DNA from 3 places in the Micromonospora sp. HM134 genome. Region 1 is predicted to be linked to each of the others. Evidence: riboswitches for the same ligand, from Rfam matches in the RefSeq annotation. Region 1 holds a riboswitch; each other region holds the start of a gene.
What was found. Region 1 has a riboswitch for cobalamin ahead of FJK98_RS12395 (acyl-CoA thioesterase). Riboswitches for the same ligand answer to the same signal wherever they lie in the genome.
Positions count from the first base shown of each region.

Region 2: another riboswitch for cobalamin. It lies ahead of FJK98_RS22070 (acyl-CoA thioesterase); the one in region 1 lies ahead of FJK98_RS12395 (acyl-CoA thioesterase).
Region 3: another riboswitch for cobalamin. It lies ahead of bluB (5,6-dimethylbenzimidazole synthase); the one in region 1 lies ahead of FJK98_RS12395 (acyl-CoA thioesterase).

Region 1 is NZ_CP041061.1:2,800,902-2,808,097, reverse strand. It holds gene metE (5-methyltetrahydropteroyltriglutamate--homocysteine S-methyltransferase) at 1-774, shown strand, start outside; partial or broken gene FJK98_RS34810 (ECF transporter S component) at 1,253-1,393, shown strand; cobalamin riboswitch at 1,527-1,747, shown strand; gene FJK98_RS12395 (acyl-CoA thioesterase) at 1,863-2,375, shown strand; gene FJK98_RS33975 (LysE family transporter) at 2,548-2,736, shown strand; gene FJK98_RS12385 (superoxide dismutase) at 2,712-2,981, opposite strand; gene FJK98_RS12380 (Fe-Mn family superoxide dismutase) at 2,987-3,319, opposite strand; gene FJK98_RS12375 (RNA polymerase sigma factor) at 3,501-4,097, shown strand; gene FJK98_RS12370 (hypothetical protein) at 4,094-4,564, shown strand; gene FJK98_RS12365 (HAD family hydrolase) at 4,778-5,887, opposite strand; gene FJK98_RS12360 (acyl-CoA dehydrogenase family protein) at 5,959-7,089, opposite strand; gene FJK98_RS12355 (acyl carrier protein) at 7,079-7,196, opposite strand, start outside.
Region 2 is NZ_CP041061.1:5,131,204-5,138,399, reverse strand. It holds gene FJK98_RS22090 (hypothetical protein) at 1-257, opposite strand, end outside; gene FJK98_RS22085 (hypothetical protein) at 352-564, opposite strand; gene FJK98_RS22080 (YcnI family protein) at 723-1,442, opposite strand; gene FJK98_RS22075 (LysE family translocator) at 2,046-2,504, opposite strand; gene FJK98_RS22070 (acyl-CoA thioesterase) at 2,677-3,189, opposite strand; cobalamin riboswitch at 3,329-3,461, opposite strand; gene FJK98_RS22065 (hypothetical protein) at 3,518-3,778, opposite strand; gene FJK98_RS22060 (superoxide dismutase) at 3,784-4,398, opposite strand; gene FJK98_RS22055 (Fur family transcriptional regulator) at 4,484-4,942, shown strand; gene FJK98_RS22050 (hypothetical protein) at 5,410-5,847, shown strand; gene FJK98_RS22040 (hypothetical protein) at 6,226-7,038, opposite strand; gene FJK98_RS34585 (Hsp70 family protein) at 7,180-7,196, opposite strand, start outside.
Region 3 is NZ_CP041061.1:2,960,150-2,967,345, forward strand. It holds gene FJK98_RS13015 (TetR/AcrR family transcriptional regulator) at 59-646, opposite strand; gene FJK98_RS13020 (SDR family oxidoreductase) at 728-1,618, shown strand; cobalamin riboswitch at 1,719-1,919, shown strand; gene bluB (5,6-dimethylbenzimidazole synthase) at 1,956-2,600, shown strand; gene FJK98_RS13030 (hypothetical protein) at 2,675-3,016, shown strand; gene FJK98_RS13035 (hypothetical protein) at 3,089-3,652, shown strand; gene FJK98_RS13040 (hypothetical protein) at 3,849-4,292, shown strand; gene FJK98_RS13045 (TetR/AcrR family transcriptional regulator) at 4,392-4,991, opposite strand; gene FJK98_RS13050 (hypothetical protein) at 5,094-6,164, shown strand; gene FJK98_RS13055 (methyltransferase) at 6,311-7,196, shown strand, end outside.

The DNA of each region.
Region 1 (7,196 bases):
CAACTCGACGGTTTCGCCGCCACCACCCACGGATGGGTGCAGTCCTACGGGTCCCGTTGCGTCCGACCGCCGATCATCCACGGTGACGTGGCCCGCCGGGCACCGATGACCGTCGCGTGGTCCACCTACGCCCAGTCGCTGACCGACCGTCCGGTCAAGGGCATGCTCACCGGCCCGGTCACCATCCTGGCCTGGTCGTTCGTCCGCACCGACCAGCCCCTGGCCGACACCGCCGACCAGGTGGCACTCGCGCTGCGCGACGAATGCCACGATCTGGAGGCCGCCGGCATCCGGATCATCCAGGTCGACGAACCCGCCCTCCGCGAGACCCTGCCGCTGCGTCGGGCCGACCAGAAGGCCTATCTGGACTGGGCGGTCGGCGCGTTCCGGCTGGCCACCGGCGGCGTCGCCGACGACACTCAGATCCACACCCACCTGTGCTACAGCGAGTTCGGTGAGGTGATCACCGCCATCGACGCGCTCGACGCCGACGTCACCAGCATCGAGGCGTCCCGGTCGAAAATGGAGGTTCTCGACGACCTGGCCGCGATCGGTTACCGCCGGGGCGTCGGCCCCGGGGTGTGGGACATCCACTCGCCCCGCATCCCACCCCACCACGAGGTGGTCGACGCGCTCCGCCGGGCCGTCACGGCCGTGCCCGCCCGACGGCTGTGGGTCAACCCGGACTGCGGCCTGAAGACCCGCACCTATCCCGAGGTCGAGGCGACCCTCCGACACCTCGTCGCCGCCGCCGCCGAGGTCCGCGCGAGCTGATCGGACTGTTCCGGGCGGACCTGCGGGATCCGCCCGGAACAGCGCGTCGAGTAGACCGGCCTCTCCGGTCCGCCGGCAAGATCGAGCGGCTCGGGAGATCATCGGAGTGCGTGGCGCGGTGTCGGTCCGGAAACGGTCGACGGTTGTCAGGTCCGTTGGGTGTCTGTCAGCTCCCTGATCCGTCTGTCGGCGTCACGCCGGGCCGCGCAGCAGCTCTGCGTGGCGTCGAGGATCTGCCGGATGTCGCTGAGCAGTTTGTTCAGGGCGTCTAACTGGCCGGTCCGCTCGGCTGGTTCCTCGATGATGCCCGCAGTCGCGGCACCGGAGGATGACCGATGGGGCCCTTGCGCTGGTGACGCTTGCACCGGAGTCTCCTTTTGCTGAGTCGCAAGAACTCGGCAGGGGCGGTGCGGTCGCACGCAGCACCGGATGTCGTGCTGTCGCCGATGGTCGACCCGCCCTCAGAAGGTCGCCGTCCACGGCCGTCACCTCGACGTTCGGCTGGGACACCGGGCGGGCGATCACGACGGCGGTGGCGGTCGTGCTGGCCGGCCCGGCGGTGCTGGCCGGACTGCGGCGGGCCGCCCGGCGGGCCGCGTTCGGCGCACCCGTCACCTTTGGCCGCACCCGCGCCGCAGCCGGCGGGGTGCGGTGCGACCGGACCCGGGTCCGTCCGCCACCGCCGAGGCGGGCGGTCAGGGAGGTGGGTCACATCAGGCCCCGGAGCGGCTGGTGGACTGACCGGTCGCGGATAGGCTGTTGCTGGCGCTGGTTCGCCCGGACGTTCGTCACGCCTGGGCGTCGTAAGAGGGAACCCGGTGGGAATCCGGGACTGCCCCGCAGCGGTGAGTGGGAACGACCGCCGTCATCAGCACTGGGCCGCACGGCCTGGGAAGCGACGGCCAGTAGGAGATCCGGGGTGTCCGGGTCACGCCCACGAGTCCGAAGACCTGCCCGCGCTGCGCATCCACGAGGTGGGTGCGCTGCCGTCGACCTCGCGGGCGGGTCGGGCGGGTGATGCGCTGCGGTGTGTCCTCGACGTGCGTGCCGGCTGGTCGGTCGGTGTGCTTCCCGAGGACGGATGAACCATGCACGAGAGCACCACACTCACCGGCCGGCCCCCGTCGGCGTCACGGCTGACCCTGTCGCAGATCATGGACCAGCACCACACCAACCTGATGGGCACCGTCCACGGCGGTCGGATCCTCAACCTCATCGACTCCGTCGCCGGAGTGGTCGCCGCCCGACACTCCGACGGCCCGGCGGTCACCGCCGCCATCGACGAGACCGCCTTCCTACGGGCCGTACGGGTCGGCGACGTCGTGCACGTCGATGCCCGGATCACCTGGGCCGGCCGCAGCTCGATGGAGGTCGCCGTCAAGGTCAGCGCGGACCGTTGGGACCGGGCGGTACCGCCGGTGGACGTGGCCACCGCCCACCTGGTGATGGTCGCCGTCGACGACGACGGTCAGCCGCGAGCCGTGCCGCCGCTGCTGCCGGAGACCGATGGTGACCGGCGTCGTTACCGGGAGGCGCAGATCCGGCGGGAGCACCGGCTCGCTCTTCGGCGGGCGTTGCTCGACGGTGCTGAGGAGGGCTGAGTGGTGCTCGGGCTGTCCGTGGCCACCCTGGCCGGCTACCTTGCCGCCATCGCCGTCCTCATGGTCACTCCTGGGCCGGACATGATGTTCGTCCTGGCCAACGCGACCCGCTACGGCGCCCGGGCCGGCGCGGTCGCCGCGCTCGGGGTCGCGGCCGGGCGAGGCGGTACATGTGGCGACGGTGGTCTGTGGTCTCGCCGCAGTGGTCTCCGCGTCGCCGGTGTTGTTCGCCGCGATCCGCTGGGCCGGGGCGGCGTATCTGATCGTCCTCGGGGTTCGGGCCCTCCGCGACGGCAGGGCGACGGCTTCCACCACGGCGGAGCGGAACAGCCGCTGTCAGGCCGCAGCCGGCGGTGGTTGACCGGCGGTGTTCGCCACGAGTAAGGACAGCTCCCGTACCAGTTCGTCCATGGACTGCCCGCTGCCGGCCCGGACCAGGCCGAGCGCGAGGTCGGCGAGCAGGTAGAAACCGAGGGTTCTGGCCTGCTCGCCGGAGAACGCGGCGAGGAGTTCCTCCGCGCCGGCGTGGTCGCCGCGGTGGGTGGCGGCGATGACCCCGGCGGCGCGTTGGACCAGCTCCGCTGCGGCGGGGGTGGGTGCGCTCACCGGGTTCAGAGCGTGGGACCCGTGGCGCGGGCGGCGTCGAAGCGGGCGGTCACGTCGGCCCAGTCGACCAGGCCCCACAGCCGGTCGACGTAGTCCGGGCGGACGTTGCGGTACTGCAGGTAGTAGGCGTGCTCCCAGGCGTCGAAGACCAGCAGCGGCGTCGAGCCCTGCCCGACGTTGCCGTGGTGGTCGTACACCTGCTCGACGATCAGGCGCTGACCGAGCGGCTCCCACGCGAGGACGCCCCAGCCGGAGCCCTGCACGCTCTTGGTCGCCGCCGACAGTTGCCCCGCGAAGCCCTCGAACGAGCCGAAGTGCTCCTCGATCGCCGCCGCCAACTCCCCGTCGGGGCGGTCGCCGCCGTGCGGGGAGAGGTTGTTCCAGAAGATCGAGTGCTTGCAACAAAGTCGGTCGCGATGTGGGGGCAGGCGTCGACCGCATCGAGAACCGATCGGTGAGCACGCGGCGGCGCAGCCGTGCGACACGGCCCGCGCTGCACCTGGGCGACGAGCGGATGCCGTGAACCTCGGCGGCCTGCCGGGCGACTGTAAGGGTGTGGTGGGCGATACGGGCGGAGACGATGTGGATCGGGTCAGACGCGACGCACTACTCGTTGTGCGGGCGCAGCTGGGAGACCGACGGTCGCTGGCCGAGCTGGTCGGGTACTGGCACGAGCCGGTATGGCGTTATGTGCGGCGCATGCTCGACCGGGCCGGCCTGGCCGACGATGTGAGCCAGGAGGTGTGGGCTGGTGTGCTGAAGGCTCTGCCGGCCCTCAAGGAGCCGGATCGGTTCGCGCCGTGGCTGTTCACGATCGCTCGGCGTTCGGTGATGGATCACCTGCGGGACACGTACCGCCGAGCCGATCCGCCCGACGGTGAGCAGGTGGGGCACGACGACGTCGCCGCGGTGTTGGACCAGGCGCAGGTCATTGACGGCCTGGCCGGCTTGCCCGTCTGCGAACGTGAGGTGCTGATCTTGTTCTATCTCTACGACCTGGCGTTGGAGGAGTGTTCGCAGGTGCTGGCAGTCCCGGTGGGGACGGTGAAGTCCCGGTTGTTCCGCGCACGCCGGATGCTGCGTGACCACATGATTGAGAAGGGATATTCGGGATGACCGAGGGACCCTCGTACGGCCCTGACGACGTCATGCGGGGGCTGTCGCTGCCGCGACGCGTCGGCCTCCTCGTGGCCGGGTTCGGTGGCCTGGCCGCAGCCGTGACCATCGGCCTGCTGCTGGCCACCGAACCCGGCGAGTTGCCGCTACGGACCAGGATCGCGTTCGTCGCGATGATCGGTGTCGGGATGGCGTGGGCCGGGTTCGCGGGCTGGGCGTTGGCCCGCCGCCCGCTGTTCGCTGTCGACCGGGTGATCGCCGCCTGGCTCGCGGTCACCTTCAGCGTCCTGATGACGGTCGGCATGGTGAGTGTCGCCGTCATGCGTGCCGGGCCCGTGGGCATTCTCGCTGTCGGCGGTCTCGGCGTGGCCCTGACCGTCGTGGCGAGCGTGCTGCTCGCCCGGGCCCGGGCCTACCGCAGGGCACTGCTCGCCCGCTGGGACGAGCTCGAACGCCGGAACGGTTGATCAGCCCGCCCAACGGCTCGACCGTCCATCGGCCGCGCCTGAGCCTGCTGCGCCGCAGGTCGACCCGGCCGCCGGTGACGCGGACACCGTCGGGGTCCGGATCACCGCCGTGGTCCGGGACGCCCAACGGGGGCGCGTGTCTGCTTCGATGGCCGACGGCATCACCCTGACTCCCCCACCGCTGTCGGGTCGGTGGAGGCCGGGTGTGGGCGGTCAAACCGCGCTGACGGATGCCGGGCCGGCCAGGTCGGGGGCGGTCAGGTGGAACGCCGACGGCGCGGGTTGCCGGCGCGCCACCAGGTGCAGTCGCTGGACGGCGCGGTCGGCGTCGACGGCGATGCGGTCGCGGCACGCGCAGGGCTCCTCGTCGAAGCCGGCGAACCGGTAGGCGACCTCCATCATCCGGTTGCGGTCGTTGGGTCGGAAGTCGGCGATCAGGTGCACCCCGGCGCGGGCGGCCTGGTCCACCAGCCAGGTCAGCAGGACCGTGCCGGTGCCGAAGGACACCACCCGGCAGGAGGTGGCGAGCAGCCGCAGGTGCCACACCCCGGGGTGCTTCTCCAGAACCAGCACGCCGACCGCGCCGTGCGGCCCGAACCGGTCGGTCAGCGTCGTGACCAGGACCTCGTAGCGGGGGTCGGCCATCAGGGTCCGCAGCGTCCGGTCGGGGTAGTGCACGCCTGTCGCGTTCATCTGGCTGGTCCGTAGGGTCAGTTCCTCGACCCGGGACAGGGTCGCGGCGTCGGCCCGCCGGATGCGCATCACCAGTTCCAGCGAGCGGAGGAAGTCCTGTGCCGGGCCGGTGAACCGGGCCTGCTCGTCGGCCCGCCGCTGGCCGGCCTGGTACATCTGCCGGCGACGGCGGGCGTCCACGGTCACCGACGTCGGAGTGAACTCGGGGCGGTCCAGCAAAGTGGTGGCCGTACCGGCGTCGTAGCAGCGTACCTGCGGGAGGTGGAAGGCGACCTCGGCGCGTTCGGCCGGCTGGTCGTCGATGAAGGCGATGGTGCCGAGCGCGAAGCCCAGGTGGTCGGCGATGCGCCGGACGGCGTCGGACTTGCGTCCCCATCCGATCTGCGGTGCCACGAAGTACTCGGCGACGCCGAGCGCACGGAGCCGGGCCCAGGCCGGTTCGTGGTCGTTGCGGCTGCACACCGACTGGAGGATGCCCCGGGCGTCCAGCCCGGTGATCACGGCGCGGATCGGGTCGGGGAGCACGACCTGTTCATCCTCCAGCAGGACACCCTGCCAGAGGGTGTCGTCGAGGTCCCAGACCAGGCACTTCACGGTCGTGGGTGGGACCGTCGGGACCTCGTGGGTCACGTCGACTCCTTCGGGCTGGCGTTCGTCGGCGGTGGGGAACGACGGGGTGGGTGTCCGGGATGGCGGCGGGATCATCGGCGGTTGACCGCGTGGTCGGCCAGCATCAGCTGACACATCTCGGTGCTGCCCTCGATGATTTCCATGAGCTTGGCGTCGCGGTACGCGCGGGCGACCGGGTGTCCGTCGACGGCACCGGCCGACGCGAGGACCTGGACCGCGTCGGCGGCCGCCCGGGTGGCGTTGCGGGAGCTGACGTACTTGGCCAGGACGGTGGCGGTGACCACGTCGGGCGAGCCGGTGTCCCAGCAGCGGCTGGCGTGCTCGCACAGGCGGGTGGCGACCTGCTCGGCGGACCACAGGTCGGCCAGGTGGCGGGCGACGAGCTGATGTCGGGCCAGTGGGCGGCCGAACTGGTGGCGGGTACCGGCGTGCCCGGTCGCCGCCGACAGACAGGCGCGCAGGATCCCCACGCACCCCCAGGCGACCGATATCCGGCCGTAGCTCAGCGCCGTGGTCACCAGCAGGGACATCGACTGTCCGCCGGCGCCGAGCAGGCTGCTGGTCGGCAGCCGTACCGCGTCGAACCACACGTCGGCGTGTCCTGCCGCCCGGCATCCCAGCGGCTCCGCCCGCCGGCGCACCCGGACCCCGGGGGTGGCCCGGGGCACCACGACCACGGCTGCCTGGTCGCCGAGTCGGGCGAAGGTCAGGAGCAGGTCGGCGTGGTCGGCGGCGGTCACCCACACCTTGTGGCCGTGCAGCCGCAGGGTGTCGCCGGTGACGGTGACGGTGGTGGTCATGGCCGACAGGTCGCTGCCCGCCTGCGGTTCGGTGAAGGCGACGGCGGCCATGTCCGTGGAGGCCAGGCGGGGCAGCAGCGATCCGGCCTGGGTCCGGTCGGCCAACCGCTCGACGGTCCAGGCCGCCATGCCCTGGGAGGTCATGACGCTGCGCAGGGAGCTGCACAGGCTGCCGACCTGGGCGGTGAACTGGCCCGTGTCCAGGCTGTTCCAGCCTGGTCCGCCGTAGCCGGTGGGGACCTGGGGGGCGAGCAGGCCGGCGGAGTGGAGTTCGCGCAGCACCTCCGTGGGTATCCGGCCCGCCCGGTCCCAGTCGCCTGCCCGGTCCCCGACCAGGCGGGCGACGATCGTGGCGGCGTCGGCGGGGGTGACGGCGGGTGCGGTGGTGGTTTCAGGCGCCATGGTCGCCGGGTTCGCCGGTGCGGAGCCGGTCGACCAGGGCCACCATCCGGCGTAACGTGCGGAAGTTGTCCAGCCTCAGGTCGGTGCCGCGCACGGTGACCCCGTAC
Region 2 (7,196 bases), 2.3 Mb from region 1:
CAGACTCCCGCCACATCGCCGGCAACGTACGTGCCGTACGGCGCGCGGACGAAGGTGAGGTAGCTGCCGGGCAGTCGGGCGAGCGCGCCGAACGCATGACGCCGCACAGCCCGGCTGACCTGCTCGGTGAGGAGTCGGGGTGACAGGGGGCAGGGACCGAGCAGCACCATTCGGAAGCCCGGAACGTCGATCTGGTGCACAGCCCGCTGCGGCCACCACCCGGTGAGCCATGGGTTGCCGGAGATCGGATCGAGCATAGTCCGGCGGGGACCTGGCGACCGGTCGTCGATGGCGTCCGAGGGGCGGTGGCTCATCACCCAGCATCGGGTGCCGGGGATGTCGGACGTCAATCTAGGCGGAGGCCACGTCGTCCAGCGCGCCCGAGCGGGCGAGGCCGACGATGTCGCTGAGCTGGCCGCCGCTGAGTCGGATCGCGTTGCCGAAATCATCGGTAATGACGACTCGCTGCTCGGCCGGCGCTGCGGGGTCGATGTACAGCTCCGGGCATCCGCAGTTGCAGTTGCCGCACAGGGTGAGCACGTGTACCAGGCCGTCGGCTGCCATGTGAGCCTCCACTCGTCGGACGTCGTTGTTCAGGCTAGGGAGGGTCTATGCGTTCCTGCCGTGACCGATCAGTGTTTGTCAGCGGGCGACTATTCCTGACGGGGTGGGAACCCGGTGGTGGTGCTGTCCGACTACCTCTGATTGTGTGGGTGGTCGGGCTACCGACGTGGCTTCCCGAGTGTCCGATTGAGTAGTCCCAACAGGAGCGCCGCGGCACCGAGGACGACACCGGCCACGGCGACAGCCAGCGCGACCCCGGCCGGCCGGTCGGCGGCGGCCGTCGGCGGGGGTGCGGTGATCGGCATCCCGTGTTCGTCGACGCCGCTGGCCGCAGCCTCGGTCAGGCGTAGGACGATGGCGGGGTTCTCCGGCTCGGGGCCGCCGGCCGGGGGTTCCTCGATCCAGCGGGAGATGACGCCGTCGGCGTACGTCTGGAGAGCCTTGAACACGATCCGGTCGCCGGTCGTGGGCAACGGGCCCACGGAGACGCTGAACTCCTGGAACTGGTTGCCGTCGATGGCGTCCTCGGCGGTTGCCGCCGTCCAGGTCACCGAGGTGATCGCCTCGGTCACCGTTGCCGAGCCGACCTTGACCGGCGCGGCGAGTGGGCCGTCCTCGACGGTCGCCCGCCACCCGGCCAGCTTGTGGACCGCCGCCGAGGTGATCGGTGTGGTCTCGGGCATCACGATGCGTACGCTTGTCGTCGGCGCTTCGGCGCGCTCGTTGGGCACCCGGAACGTCAGGGTGGTGAATCCACCTGGCGCGGCCTGGGCGGGGCTTACCGAGACGTGCGCCTGCGCCGGGCCGACCGGCGCGATCGCGACCGCCGCTCCCGCGAGCAACGCCAGGGCGATCCGGCCCGGTACATGCTGTCGCATCGTTCATCTCCTCCTGCTGGGCGTGCCTTCGCTGGCCTTCAGCGGCGGCTATCGCACGATGTTCATCATGGTGGGGAGGCCGTCGGGTGGCGTGTGGGGGTGTGCCAGGCGATGTGGCCGTCCGGTCGCACCAGAAGGCCACCGGTGTCGTGCAGGCCGCACTGGTCGAGGAAGACCGTTCGCGCAGATGGCGACATCACTCGGTCGAGGTGGTGGACGGTCAGTGGAAACCCGACCTTCTGCTGCTCGGCCGCAGTCGAGGCCCAGGCCGCGTCGGGCCGGCGAGCAGGATGAAACCGTCGCCTGCGACCAGGTCGAGGGTGGACCGGGTCTGTTCCGGGTCGAGCCAGACGTGGGGGAGACGGTGGCCCGGCCGGCCGGTGGGGACGTAGTCGGCCACCGGATCCCCGGCAGGCGGGGCCGTGCCATCGGCGATGACGGCGGCGGAGGTGTAGTGGTGGCGAACACCGCCGGTCAACCACCGTCGGCTGCGGCCTGACTGCGGGGTCCCCGTGCCGGTCGTCGGGCACGGGGACTCCGCACAGCGCCGACGACCGGACCACGGCGGGCCGCCGATCCGGGACCAGCCGTGGGACAGCGCGGTCATCCGCTGGTGGCCAGGCGGACACCCAGGGCGATGAAGGCCACCGCGCAGACCCGGCTGATCCGCCGAGACCACCGACCGTCGGTCACCCGGCCGGCGAACCTGCCCGCCCCGGCTCCGAGAGTGACATCGACGGTGAGCTGCACCACGACGAAGATCGCACCGAGGAGCACCAGCTGCGCCGTCACGTCGCCAGTCGCCGGGCTGACGAACTGCGGCAGGAAAGCCACACTGAACAGGATCATCTTGGGGTTGAGGAGATTGGTCACCAACCCGCGGAGGAACGCCCCGCCACTGCGGCTGTTCCGCTGCGCCGTGGTGGAAGCCGTCGCCCTGCCGTCGCGGAGGGCCCGAACCCCGAGGACGATCAGATACGCCGCCCCGGCCCAGCGGATCGCGGCGAACAACACCGGCGACGCGGAGACCACTGCGGCGAGACCACAGACCACCGTCGCCACATGTACCGCCTCGCCCGGCCGCGACCCCGAGCGCGGCGACCGCGCCGGCCCGGGCGCCGTAGCGGGTCGCATTGGCCAGGACGAACATCATGTCCGGCCCAGGAGTGACCATGAGGACGGCGATGGCGGCAAGGTAGCCGGCCAGGGTGGCCACGGACAGCCCGAGCACCACTCAGCCCTCCTCAGCACCGTCGAGCAACGCCCGCCGAAGAGCGAGCCGGTGCTCCCGCCGGATCTGCGCCTCCCGGTAACGACGCCGGTCACCATCGGTCTCCGGCAGCAGCGGCGGCACGGCTCGCGGCTGACCGTCGTCGTCGACGGCGACCATCACCAGGTGGGCGGTGGCCACGTCCACCGGCGGTACCGCCCGGTCCCAACGGTCCGCGCTGACCTTGACGGCGACCTCCATCGAGCTGCGGCCGGCCCAGGTGATCCGGGCATCGACGTGCACGACGTCGCCGACCCGTACGGCCCGTAGGAAGGCGGTCTCGTCGATGGCGGCGGTGACCGCCGGGCCGTCGGAGTGTCGGGCGGCGACCACTCCGGCGACGGAGTCGATGAGGTTGAGGATCCGACCGCCGTGGACGGTGCCCATCAGGTTGGTGTGGTGCTGGTCCATGATCTGCGACAGGGTCAGCCGTGACGCCGACGGGGGCCGGCCGGTGAGTGTGGTGCTCTCGTGCATGGTTCATCCGTCCTCGGGAAGCACACCGACCGACCAGCCGGCACGCACGTCGAGGACACGCCGCAGCGCATCACCCGCCCGACCCGCCCGCGAGGTCGACGGCAGCGCACCCACCTCGTGGATGCGCAGCGCGGGCAGGTCTTCGGACTCGTGGGCGTGATCCGGATGCCGGATCTCCTACTGGCCGTCGCTTCCCAGGCCGTGCGGCCCAGTGCTGGTGACGGCGGTCGTTCCCACTCACCGCTGCGGGGCAGTCCCGGATTCCCACCGGTCGGTGCCGTCGGCACGTCTGGTGGTGCCGGCGGCACCGACCGGATGACCACCGCCGTCAGCTGTCGGGCGGAGTGGCGGTGACGGCGACGAGCAGGGACAGTTCCCGCACGAGATCGTCCATGGACTGGCCGCTCTGCGCGCGGAGCAGCCCGAGGCTCAGATCGGCCAGCAGGTAGAAGCCGAGGCTCTTGGCCTGCTCGGAACCGAACGCGGCGAGCAGCTCCTCGGCGCCGCCGAGGTCACCGCGGTGCTTGGCCGCGATGACCCCGGCGGCGCGTTGGACCAGTTCGGCCGCTGCCGGGGTGGGGCTGGTCACGCCGATCAGATCTTTGGCGTGGTGGCGCGGGCGGCGTCGAAGCGGGCGATCACGTCCGGCCAGTTGACCAGGTTCCACAGCCGGTCGACGTAGTCCGGCCGGACGTTGCGGTACTGCAGGTAGTAGGCGTGCTCCCAGGCGTCGAAGACCAGCAGTGGAACGGAGCCCTGGCCGACGTTGCCGTGGTGGTCGTAGACCTGCTCCACGATCAGCCGCTGTCCGAGTGGTTCCCAGGCAAGCACGCCCCATCCGGAGCCCTGCACGCCCTTGGTGGCGGCGGACAGCTGCCCGGCGAACGCGTCGAACGTGCCGAAGTGCTCCTCGATCGCGGCGGCCAGCTCGCCGTCGGGACGGTCACCGCCGTCCGGGGAGAGGTTGTTCCAGAAGATCGAGTGCAGTACGTGCCCGGACAGGTTGAACGCGTACGTCTTCTCCAGGCCGACCAGGGTCGAGAAGTCTCCCTTCGCTCGGGCCTCGGCGAGCTGCTCCAGGCCGTCGTTGGCGCCCTTGACGTACGCGGCGTGGTGCTTGTCGTGATGCAGCTCCAGGATCTGCCCCGACATGGCCGGCTCCAGCGCGCCGTAGTCGTAGGGCAGATCGGGCAGGGTGTAGACCGCCATCAGAACTCCTCGGACTTGCTGCCAATCTTACGCTCTTGCCACTATCTTGCAATAGAACTGGTGATCGTGCGGCGAGGAGCGGCGGTTGACCACATCGGAGACCGAGCGGGTGAACCCCGCGATGCAGCGATTACGCCGCGCTGGCCTGCGCAACACCGCAGCCCGGCGCGGAGCGCTCGACCAACTCGCCCACGCCGTAGGTGGCCGCGGGCACCTCACCGTGAACGAGCTGTATCAAGCCCTGCTCGCCCGTGGTGTGGCCGTGGAACTGTCAACCGTGCATCCGGTGCTGCAGCAACTGGTCGAGCTGGGCATCGCCCACACCGTGCCGGTCGGCAGGACGACGACCTTCGGCCTCGCCGACGACGCCCATCACCACGCCGTCTGCGGCACCCGCGGCGACCGGCGGCAACTGCCGGCCGAAGCCATCGCGGCGAGCGTGGCCGCCGCCCGCGCTGTCGGGATCAACACGGAACTATCCGGCCAGCCCAGCGGTGACGTGGTCTACGGGCGGCGTGCGCGGTGCCGAACAACGGCCCGCTGAGGACCGCACCCGCCGGCACACCCCCCGCCCCGGTGTCGGTCGGACCCGGGGCCCGGCACGCCTCTCCGCACCGGGTTGCGCAACCGCGGCGGGCCGACCGGCAGCTGCTCGCTGGCCCTCCGCGCGACGGCACCTGCCAACACACAACTCGAAGACCGCACGGATGCGCAGGCGCTGCTGGCGGACCAGCCTCGGCTCCGCCACGTCGTCACGGAAGCCGACCTGCACACACTGCGAGTAGCCGCGCATCGCCTACGATCTGGCGGATCTCGTTCGGGGTCATGTCAATGCGCGCAACGTTTGATGCTTAGGCATGTTGCTTTCGGATGCCCAGTGGTCGTTGTTCGAGGGGATGCTCCTGAAAGCGCTGGGACGCCTGGGTCGGAAGGGAATGACTGGCGACGTATGATCGCGATGGTGGCGAGGCGTCAGGCCGAGATCCCGGCACCGGTGAGGGAGGGGTCAGGATGTTCGGTCGGAAGAAGAAGCTCGACGCTATGGTGGCGCAGCTCAGGCCTGACCTGAGCCGGGAGTCACTGGGCGTCGGGCCCGACTTCCCGGGCGTCGCCCCGAACCCGCTCCTGAGCAGTGACGCACGCAAGCGCAATGCGGACCTACGTACTGGGGTGCTTGCGCTCGGTGTCCTCGTCGGCTGGCGGGAGGTGAACAGCAACCCTCGCGTGGTCCTGATGTTCGACGTGGAGACCGCCGAGGGCATCTCGTTCCGCGGTATCGCCGACGAAGGTCTCACGATCACCGAGCTCACCCGACTCGCCCCGGGGCAGACGTTGCCCGTGCGCTACCGGCCGGCCGTCATGGACCACTACGTCGCCCTAGCCCGGGACGCGGACCCCGCCCGTGTGCGGCAACTCTCTGACCAGATCGCGAGCCGTAAGCGGACCTGACCGGGAACCCCTGGCCGGGTGCGGGTTGTGCCGTGACCATGAACGTTCACGATGTTGGTTGACACGCCGCCCGTGGTGTCGGTCGGGGCGGCGTCGTGGCGATCAGGCTGTGGCAGATCTTGTACGCGTGCGGCGGCTCAGTGATCAAGAAGGTCAGCAGCTGCTCAGAGTCACCCGTCGGGGAGCCGGTTCACCGATCCGACCGAGGCGGGCGGTGGGGGCTGTCCCGGCCAGATCAGCCCAGATAACGAGGCATCCATCGTCGAGACGGCCAACACCCGCTCCGAGAAACTGGGGCGGCGTTCACCCGGTGGAGCATCCGCAAACTCGCCGACCACCTGCGAGTTCACACAACTCGCCGCGACGTGGCGACATCGTTCAACGCTCAGCGCGAGCGGGGGCGACTGACAGTAGTCGCCGCAGGGCTGGTCTGATGGCGGTGGCGAGGGTGCCGTCGTCGCCGGTATGTAGGGCCAGGTTGACTACGCCCATTGCGGTGTGTCCGGTGGATGCATGACGGGCTGCGGTGGCGATGTCGGCCCGGGGGATGTCCGCGAGGAGGTGCCGGATGAGTGCGCCTTCGCCCCAGAACGCCTCGGCGGGGACGGGGAGTCGACCGAGCCATGACAGGAGGATTCGCGCGCGGTCGACCGGTGAAGGTGCGATGGTGGTGAGTTGATCGTTCATGGCATCAAGTTGTGTGGTGGACAGTTCGCCTACTTGTTGGCCGGTGAGGGGCAGCAGGACCGGATGGAGTACGTGGGGGACGGCCCGTTCGGTCAGGTGCTGCCTGCCGGCGTCTCCGGCGGGTCGGAACTGTGGGTGTCCTTCGTGCAGATTCAGCAGGTCGGTCAGTGGTGCCAGGAACAGCGGGATCTGGTCCGGGACGCCGTGGGTGGCCAGGAGCAGGTGCAGCGCGGCGGGATCTGCCACGTGCAGGTCGTTGTGTAGGCGTTGCCGTTCCCAGCTGATGTTGCCGTAGCCGTGGAGGCTGGCAGTGGTGACGAGTTCATCGGAGTCATCGTGGAGTGCGATGGTGGTGTCGCCGGGGCAGCGGCAGATGTTCTCGGTGAAGCGGCCGGTCGTGGTCAGCTTTCGCGCCGCTTCGATCGTGGAGGGGGAACGTAGTTCGGCCAGGGTCGCCCGGTCGGCCAGGGGGCCGGCGTCCTCGCCGCCGTCGAGGATCCGCACGACGTGCGTCCGTGACCACACATCCGAGAGCCAGCTGATCACGGTCAACCTCTCCACGCCGTGCCCGGCCCCGCCGCCGATCCGGCATGCGGGTTCGTCGGGCTGTCAGCGTACGGCGCTGGTCTGCGTTTCCTCGGATCGTCAGTTGCCGGGGCGAT
Region 3 (7,196 bases), 160 kb from region 1:
CCACGCCGACGCGATCGTGCAGCCGGCGTCCCGGGCCGTCGAGTCCGCCGCCCGCCGGTCAGGTGTGCCGGCTCGTGGCGGCGACCATGTCGACGAGGGTGTCGGTGAGGTCTTCGGCGCAGACGCCTCCCCACTTCGGGTCGGCCAGCTGGCCACTGGCCTCCAGACCGGCGATCCCGTTCGCGCTGCTGATGAGCAGGGCCGCGTACCGGCGGGCGTCCTGCTCGCCCACCAGTTCGGCGACGACGGCCAGGAACTCGGTCTGGCTCCGCTGGGCGGCCCGGGCGAGTGCGGTGGGATCGCCGGGCGGGTTGCTGAACATGAGCTGGTAGAGGTGTGGCTGAACGCGGCCGACGTCGATGAGCGCGAGGAGACCGCCGCGGATCTTCTCGGCGGCGGACAGGCCCGGGTCGGCGCGGAGGGCCTGCATGCGGTCGCCGAGCGTGTCCCACGCCCGGGTCCCGACGGCGATCAGCAGGCTCTCCTTGTCGGGGAAGTGCCGGTAGGGCGCTCCGCGGGTCACTCCCGCGCGTGCTCCCACCGCGCGCAGCGTCACCGCGTCGAGGCCACCGGAATCGAGCAGCTCAGCGGCCGATTCGAGCAGCGCGCGGCGGGTGGCGGCGGCTGATTCGGCGCGGCTGGTCACGCGGACGATGCTAGTCCGCTGGTGACGACCAGGTCACTTCCTTCGGTTGACGTTGTCATCTCAATGGCGCAGACTAGAGAGATGACAACGTCAACTGAAACTCGGGAACTCGTGGTCGTGACCGGCGCCTCGACCGGCATGGGTGCGGCCACCGCGCGGGAACTGGCCCGCCGCGGCTTCCACGTCCTCGCCGGCGTACGACGCGACAGCGACGCCACGGCCCTGCGGGCCGACCGCATCGAGCCGGTGATCCTCGACATCACCGACCCCGACCACGTCGCCGCGCTCGCCGCCCGGGTCGGGCGGGACCCGCTGCCGCTGCGGGCGCTGGTCAACAACGCCGGCGTCCCCGGCGCCGGCCCGGTCGAGGTGATGCCGCTGCACGAATGGCGGCGCATCTTCGAGGTGAACCTCTTCGGCCACGTCGCCGTCACCCAGGCCCTGCTTCCCGCCCTGCTGCGCGGCAGGGGACGCGTCGTCAACATCAGCTCCCTCAACGGCAGGATCTCCATGGCCGGCTACGGGCCGTACGCCGCCAGCAAGTTCGCGATGGAGGCGATGAGCGACGCGTTGCGCAACGAACTGGCCCCCCACGGCGTGCAGGTGGTGGTGGTCGAGCCGGGCGGCGTCCAGACCGAGATGTCCCGCGTCGGCCTCGCCGCCCTCGGTCGCCTCGACGACACGATGACCCCCGAGCAGAACGAACGCTACGGCGCCCTGATGCAGGCGATACCCTCCCACGTGGCGGCGTTCACCAGGGCCGGGGTGACCTCCACCGTCGCCGCGAAACGGATCGCCGCGGCGGTGACCGACCGCAGGCCCCGCACCCGCTACACCATCGGCGCGACGGCTGCCTTCCTCATCCGGGCCTCCCGTATCCTCCCCGACCGGACGCTCGACCGGATGACGACCTCCGACCTGCGCAGGCACTACCCGACCGGGAACCGTCGCCGGACGACCGCCAGCCGGTGAACGCCGAGGCCGGCGTCAGCGGCCCACCGTCACCCGGCTGCCGGGCCGTATCCGGCGACCACCTCGGGCACGAGGTACGTGATCCACCGGTAGCATCGGCGGCGGCACGAACGTGCGAGGTGCCCCGCGTGGTGCGGGGAGAATCGGGAAGCCGGTGTGAATCCGGCACGGGCCCGCCGCGGTGACCGGGGAGCGACCGTCCAGGCGCGAGGAGCGCAGCCACTGGCCGTACGGCTGGGAAGGCGGACGGGTCGGCGTTGATCCGGGAGTCCGAAGACCGGCCTCGCGTCGACCGCCCACCCGTCCGGGGTGGGCCGAGCGCAGCGGGAGCCTGCCTGTGGAACTCTACGACGCCATCCACCGCCGCCGGGACGTCCGGGCCGAGTTCACCGGGGAGCCGGTGCCGGCCGGCACCCTGCACCGGATTCTCGACGCCGCGCACGCCGCGCCCAGCGTCGGCTACTCGCAGCCGTGGGATTTCGTCCTGGTCCGGGACCCTGCCGTCCGCCGCCGGTTCCACCGGCACGTGCAGGCCGAGCGGGCGACGTTCGCCGCCACCCTGGACGGTGCCGCGGCCGACCGGTTCGCGCGCATCAAGATCGACGGGGTGCTGGAGTCGACGCTGTCGGTCGTCGTCACGTACGACCCGCGGCGCGGGGGCCCGGCGGTGCTCGGGCGGCACGCCATCGCCGACGCGGGCCTCTACTCCGTCTGCCTGGCCATCCAGAACCTCTGGCTCGCCGCCACCGCCGAGGGGCTGGGCGTCGGGTGGGTGTCCTTCTACCGGGAGTCGTTCCTCGCCGAACTGCTGGGCGTGCCGGCCGGCATCCGGCCGGTGGCCTGGCTCTGCGTCGGGCCGGTCACCCACCTGGCGGCCGTGCCCGACCTGGAACGGCACGGGTGGCGGCGGCACAGGCCCCTCGCCGAGGCGGTGCACCACGACCGCTGGCCGCAGCGGGCGACCGACCAACCGAACAGCTAATCCAGATACGTCTATGCAGTTGCTAGGTTTGCGGTTGCAATGAGTCATTGCCTGGTTACGTTGGGAGGAGTTCTATGCGTACCACCGTCAAGGTCCTGGCCGCGTCCGCCCTGGCCGCACTGAGCCTCGTCGCCGCCGGTGCCACCCCGGCCCTCGCCGCCGCCCCGGCGCCCTTCTGCGAGTCCGGCGGCTCGCAGTTCTACTGCGACGGCAGCAGCACCGAAACGACGACCTGGACCATCACCTGGTACTCCGGCAGCGTCGGCACCTTCACCGCCGGGTCGACCCTCTTCGCCAGCTGCCCGGCCAGCAACCTCGGCCGTCCCGTGCGGGCCAGCTACAGCTACTTCGACGGCAGCACCACCCAGTACAGCGACACCACCCAGTTCATCTGCCGCAGCGGCCCCTGGCAGTAGAGCCCTACGGAGTCCGGCGTACGCGCCACCCGCGCGTGCGCCGGACAGGCTGTGGTGGCGGAATGAGGTCCGATGACAGCCGAGCCGGTCCGCGAGGGGAAGTACGCGCGCATCGAGCGGGAGCGGCGGTTCCTGCTGGCCGGACCGCCGCTGCCGGCATCGGTCACCGCCAGCCGTCGCATCACCGACCGGTACCTGACAGGCACCCGGCTGCGCCTCAGGCGTGCCGAAAGCCCCGCCGACGGATCCCGCGAGTGCAAGCTCACCCAGAAGGTGCCCGCCGCGCGGCCGGGCCACATCCAGGGACTCATCACGAACGTCTACCTGTCCCCGGCCGAGTACGAACTGCTCGCCCGCCTGCCCGCCGCGACGCTGTCCAAGACCCGTCTGAGCGTCCCGCCGCTGGGCATCGACATCTTCGATCCGCCCCTGCATGGTCTGATCCTGGCGGAGGCCGAGTTCACCTCCGACGCGGCGGCACGCTCGTTCCTCCCACCCCCGCAGGTCCTCGCCGAGGTCACCGACGACCCCCGGTTCACCGGTGGCTCACTCGTCCATGCCCACCGCGAGGACCTGCTCGGCTGGCTCGCCGACTACGGCATCACGCCAGCCCCTACCACCCCGTGGACCGCCTGAACCCCCTCGACCACCGGCACCGACGACTGCGCAGGTGGTTAATCCGCAGACGGTCCCGTGGGCGGTCGACGGCCGCAATCCGACCGGACGTCGGTCACCGCCGGCTACCGCGCCGACTCGGCTCGGTCGGGGAGTGGGCGAGTCGAGGTGGTAGTTTTCCGCCCCTGTGCTGGGACAGTCGAGAAAGGACGTTCGGGTGACTGACGGCCACTCCGGGGCCGGGCCCGCCGTCGAGGTGCCGCGGCGACGACGTCGGTGGGTCATCCCGTCGGTGGTGGCCCTCGTGGTGCTCGCCCTGGGTGGCGGTGGTGCGGTGGCGTACCGGCAGCTCGCTGACCGGGAGGATGAGGATCCGGGGGTGACGGCCTGTCGGTCGGCCGGGTTCGTGGTGCGGGCCGCGCAGGGCGAGGTCGCCCCTGATGACGAGGTGCGGCGGGTGGGGGAGTTGTTCCAGCGTTCCGCGCACGAGGATCTGCGGTCCGCGGGGGTCTTCGCGGTGGGCACGGTGCAGCGGGCGCAACGGGCGCAGGATCCGCGCGATGCGCCGGAGACGGTGAAGTTGCGGCAGGTCAACCTCGCCGCCGCAGTCCCCAGGTTGATCGCTGCCTGTGCGGAGCGCCAGGTCACCGTCAAGGGATAGCCGTGGACGTGGGCGTCGCTGCGGCCTGACGTACGGTCGCGGCGACGCCCGGACCCGACGGGCGGCATCCGGACAGGGTCGGACCCGCTCGTGCCGGACTCACCCTTCCGGGGCGACCTGACCGTTCGAGGTGGGCAGCCCTTCCAGCTCGGTCCGCAAGGTCGCTAGTGCGGTGTCGATGATGTCGGCGAGCCGGCGACCGTCGTCGGTGTCGAGCCATGCGGCGACGGACACGTACATCAGGGTTCCCGCCGTCTCGGCGAGCAGGTCGGCCCGCAGCGGGTCGAGGCCGCCGGCGCGGAAGCCGTCCCGCATCACCTGGGCCAGCATCGCGCGCTTGTGCTGGTCGCGTTCGCGCAGCCCCGGGTCGGACGCCACGATGGCGCGCCGTTGCCGCAGGTCGTCCTTGCGACCTTCGAAATACGTCTCGGCGAGCGTGCGCAGGCCCGCGACGATGAACGCCAGCGGTTCGTCGGCGGGCGCCGTGGCCATGATCTGCCTGGCGTAGGCACCGATCTCGGCCTCGTCCGCGAAGAGCACCTCGCGCTTGTCGGCGAAGTGCCGGAAGAACGTGCGCGTCGTCAGGCCGGCCCGCGCGGTGATCGCCGGCACCGTGGTCGCGGCGAAGCCCTGCTCGGCGAAGAGTTCGAGCGCCGCCTGCCGCAGCCGCTCGCGGGCATCCGGTCGCCACCTGGCCATGATCCGAGTGTAGCCGTGATGACATCGCGTGTCGTCGCCGGTATGGTGATGACACGGCGTGTCGTCACTGGGGCGGATGCCGCACCAGGGCGGAGCTGTGCCATGACCGACGTGTGGATCCTCGGCGGCACCGGCCGCAGCGGGCGCGCTATCGCGGCCGAACTGCGCCGACGGAACATCGAGCCGGTGCTGGTCGGCCGGGACGCCGAACGGCTCAAGGCCGCCACCGGCGGGCTGCCGACGATGGTGGCCGGTTCGGTCCGCGAGACCGTGGCCGCGATCCGCCGGGAACGGCCGGCCGTGGTGGTCAACACCGTCGGACCGTTCATCGAGACGGCCCTGCCCCTGCTGGACGCGTGCCTCCCGACCGGCCACTACCTCGACCTCGCCAACGATCTGGCCTCGGTGTCGGCGGTCCTCGGCCGGCACGGCGAGTTGACGACAGCGGGGCGCACGGCCGTCACGGGAGCCGGGTTCGGCGTGACCGCCACCGAGAGCGTCGTGGTGAAGCTCTGCCAGGGGCGGCCGACACCCCGGCGGGTCCGGGTCGACATGGTGCCCTCGTTGGCCACCGAGGACGGCGTGGTCGGCGACGCCCTGGCCGCCACGATCGTGGAGGGCATCCCCGGAGTCGAGGGCGGTGGGCGGTTCCAGGGCCGCCGGTACCGCGACGGACGACTCGCCCCGGCCCGTCTCGGCAGCGACCCGATGAAACTGGTCCTTCCCGACGGGTCCACGGTGACCACCGCCGGCATGCCGCTCGGCGAGCTGATGGCCGCCCAGCGGGCCAGCGGCGCAGCGGACGTGCTCGCCGCATCGAGCGAGGCCCCGTCCTCCCCGGTGATGCGCGCGGTGCTGCCCGTGGCGACCGCCCTGCTCGCGATCGGCCCGGTGCGCGCCCTCCTGCGGCGACGGCTCGCCACGGTACCGACCAGGGCCCGCCCGAAGCCCCGCGAGCACTCCTGGGGCCACGCCGTCGTGGAATGGCCGGACGGCAGCATCCGCGAGGGCTGGCTGCGGGTCGGCGAGGCCCAGTCCTGGACGGCGACAGTGCCCGCCGAGGTGGTCCGGCGGCTGCTGGACGGTCAGGGGAAGCCGGGCGCGTACACTCCGGCGGCGCTGTTCGGGTCGACCCTCGCCGAGGCGTGCGGCGGCACGTACCAGGTGCGGTGAACCACTGACGGGTCCCCGTGACCGGCCAGCCGCCGGCCGCGAGCCGCCGACTCGTCGTGCACGGCCCGACGAGACCGCTCGTCCCGTGTCCGGTTTCATCCGGCGTCGTACTGGCACCGGAGGCGGTCGGTCGTGAGGATGGGGGTGTGAGTTCACCGAAGCCCCCCGCCGGCCCCGGGTCCGAGCCGCAGCCGACCGTGGGCGGGCGGGTGGACCCGGCGGGCGGGGAGTCCGGCCTCCCGGCACCGCGTCCCGGCGGGTCTGCTCCGGATCGCCGCTATCTGCTCGACAACGCGCGGGTGGAGGCTGGCGAGCGGTTCACCTGGTTGGCTGAGCTGTTCGACGGTGTCACCATGGGGCACGTCGACCGGCTCGGAATACGGGCGGGCTGGCGCTGCTGGGAGGTCGGCGCCGGTGGCCCCGACATCCCGCAGGCGCTGGCGGCGGCCGTCGGCCCCTCCGGTCACGTGCTGGCCACGGACATCGATCCCGCCTGGTTGGGCCCGCGAGGTGGGTACGAGGTGGTCCGGCACGACATCGGCGCGGATCCGCCGCCGCAGCCGGGGACCTTCGACCTGGTGCACGCCCGGCTCGTGCTCGTCCACGTGCCCGACCGTGCCCGGGCGTTGGCGACGATGGTGGCCGCGTTGCGGCCCGGCGGCTGGCTTCTCGTCGAGGACGCCGACACCGAGTTGCAGCCGCTGGCCTGCCTCGACGAGGTCGGCCCGGCACAGCGGCGCGCCAACCGGGTACGCCGGGCGGTCCGGGAGTTGTTGACCCGCCGGGGCGCGGACCTGCGCTTCGGCCGTACGCTGCCGGGGGCGTTGCGGGCGGCCGGCCTGGTCGGTGTCGGCGCGTCCGGCTGCTTCCCGGTCGGCGGGGTGGCCTGCGACCGGTTGGAGGCGGCTACGGTGCGGATGGTCCGCGCCGAGTTGCTCGCCGCGGGGTTGGCCACCGACGCCGAGATCGACGCGCACCTGGCCGCCGTCGCGGCCGGCGACCTTGACCTCACCCTCGCGCCACTCATCTCGG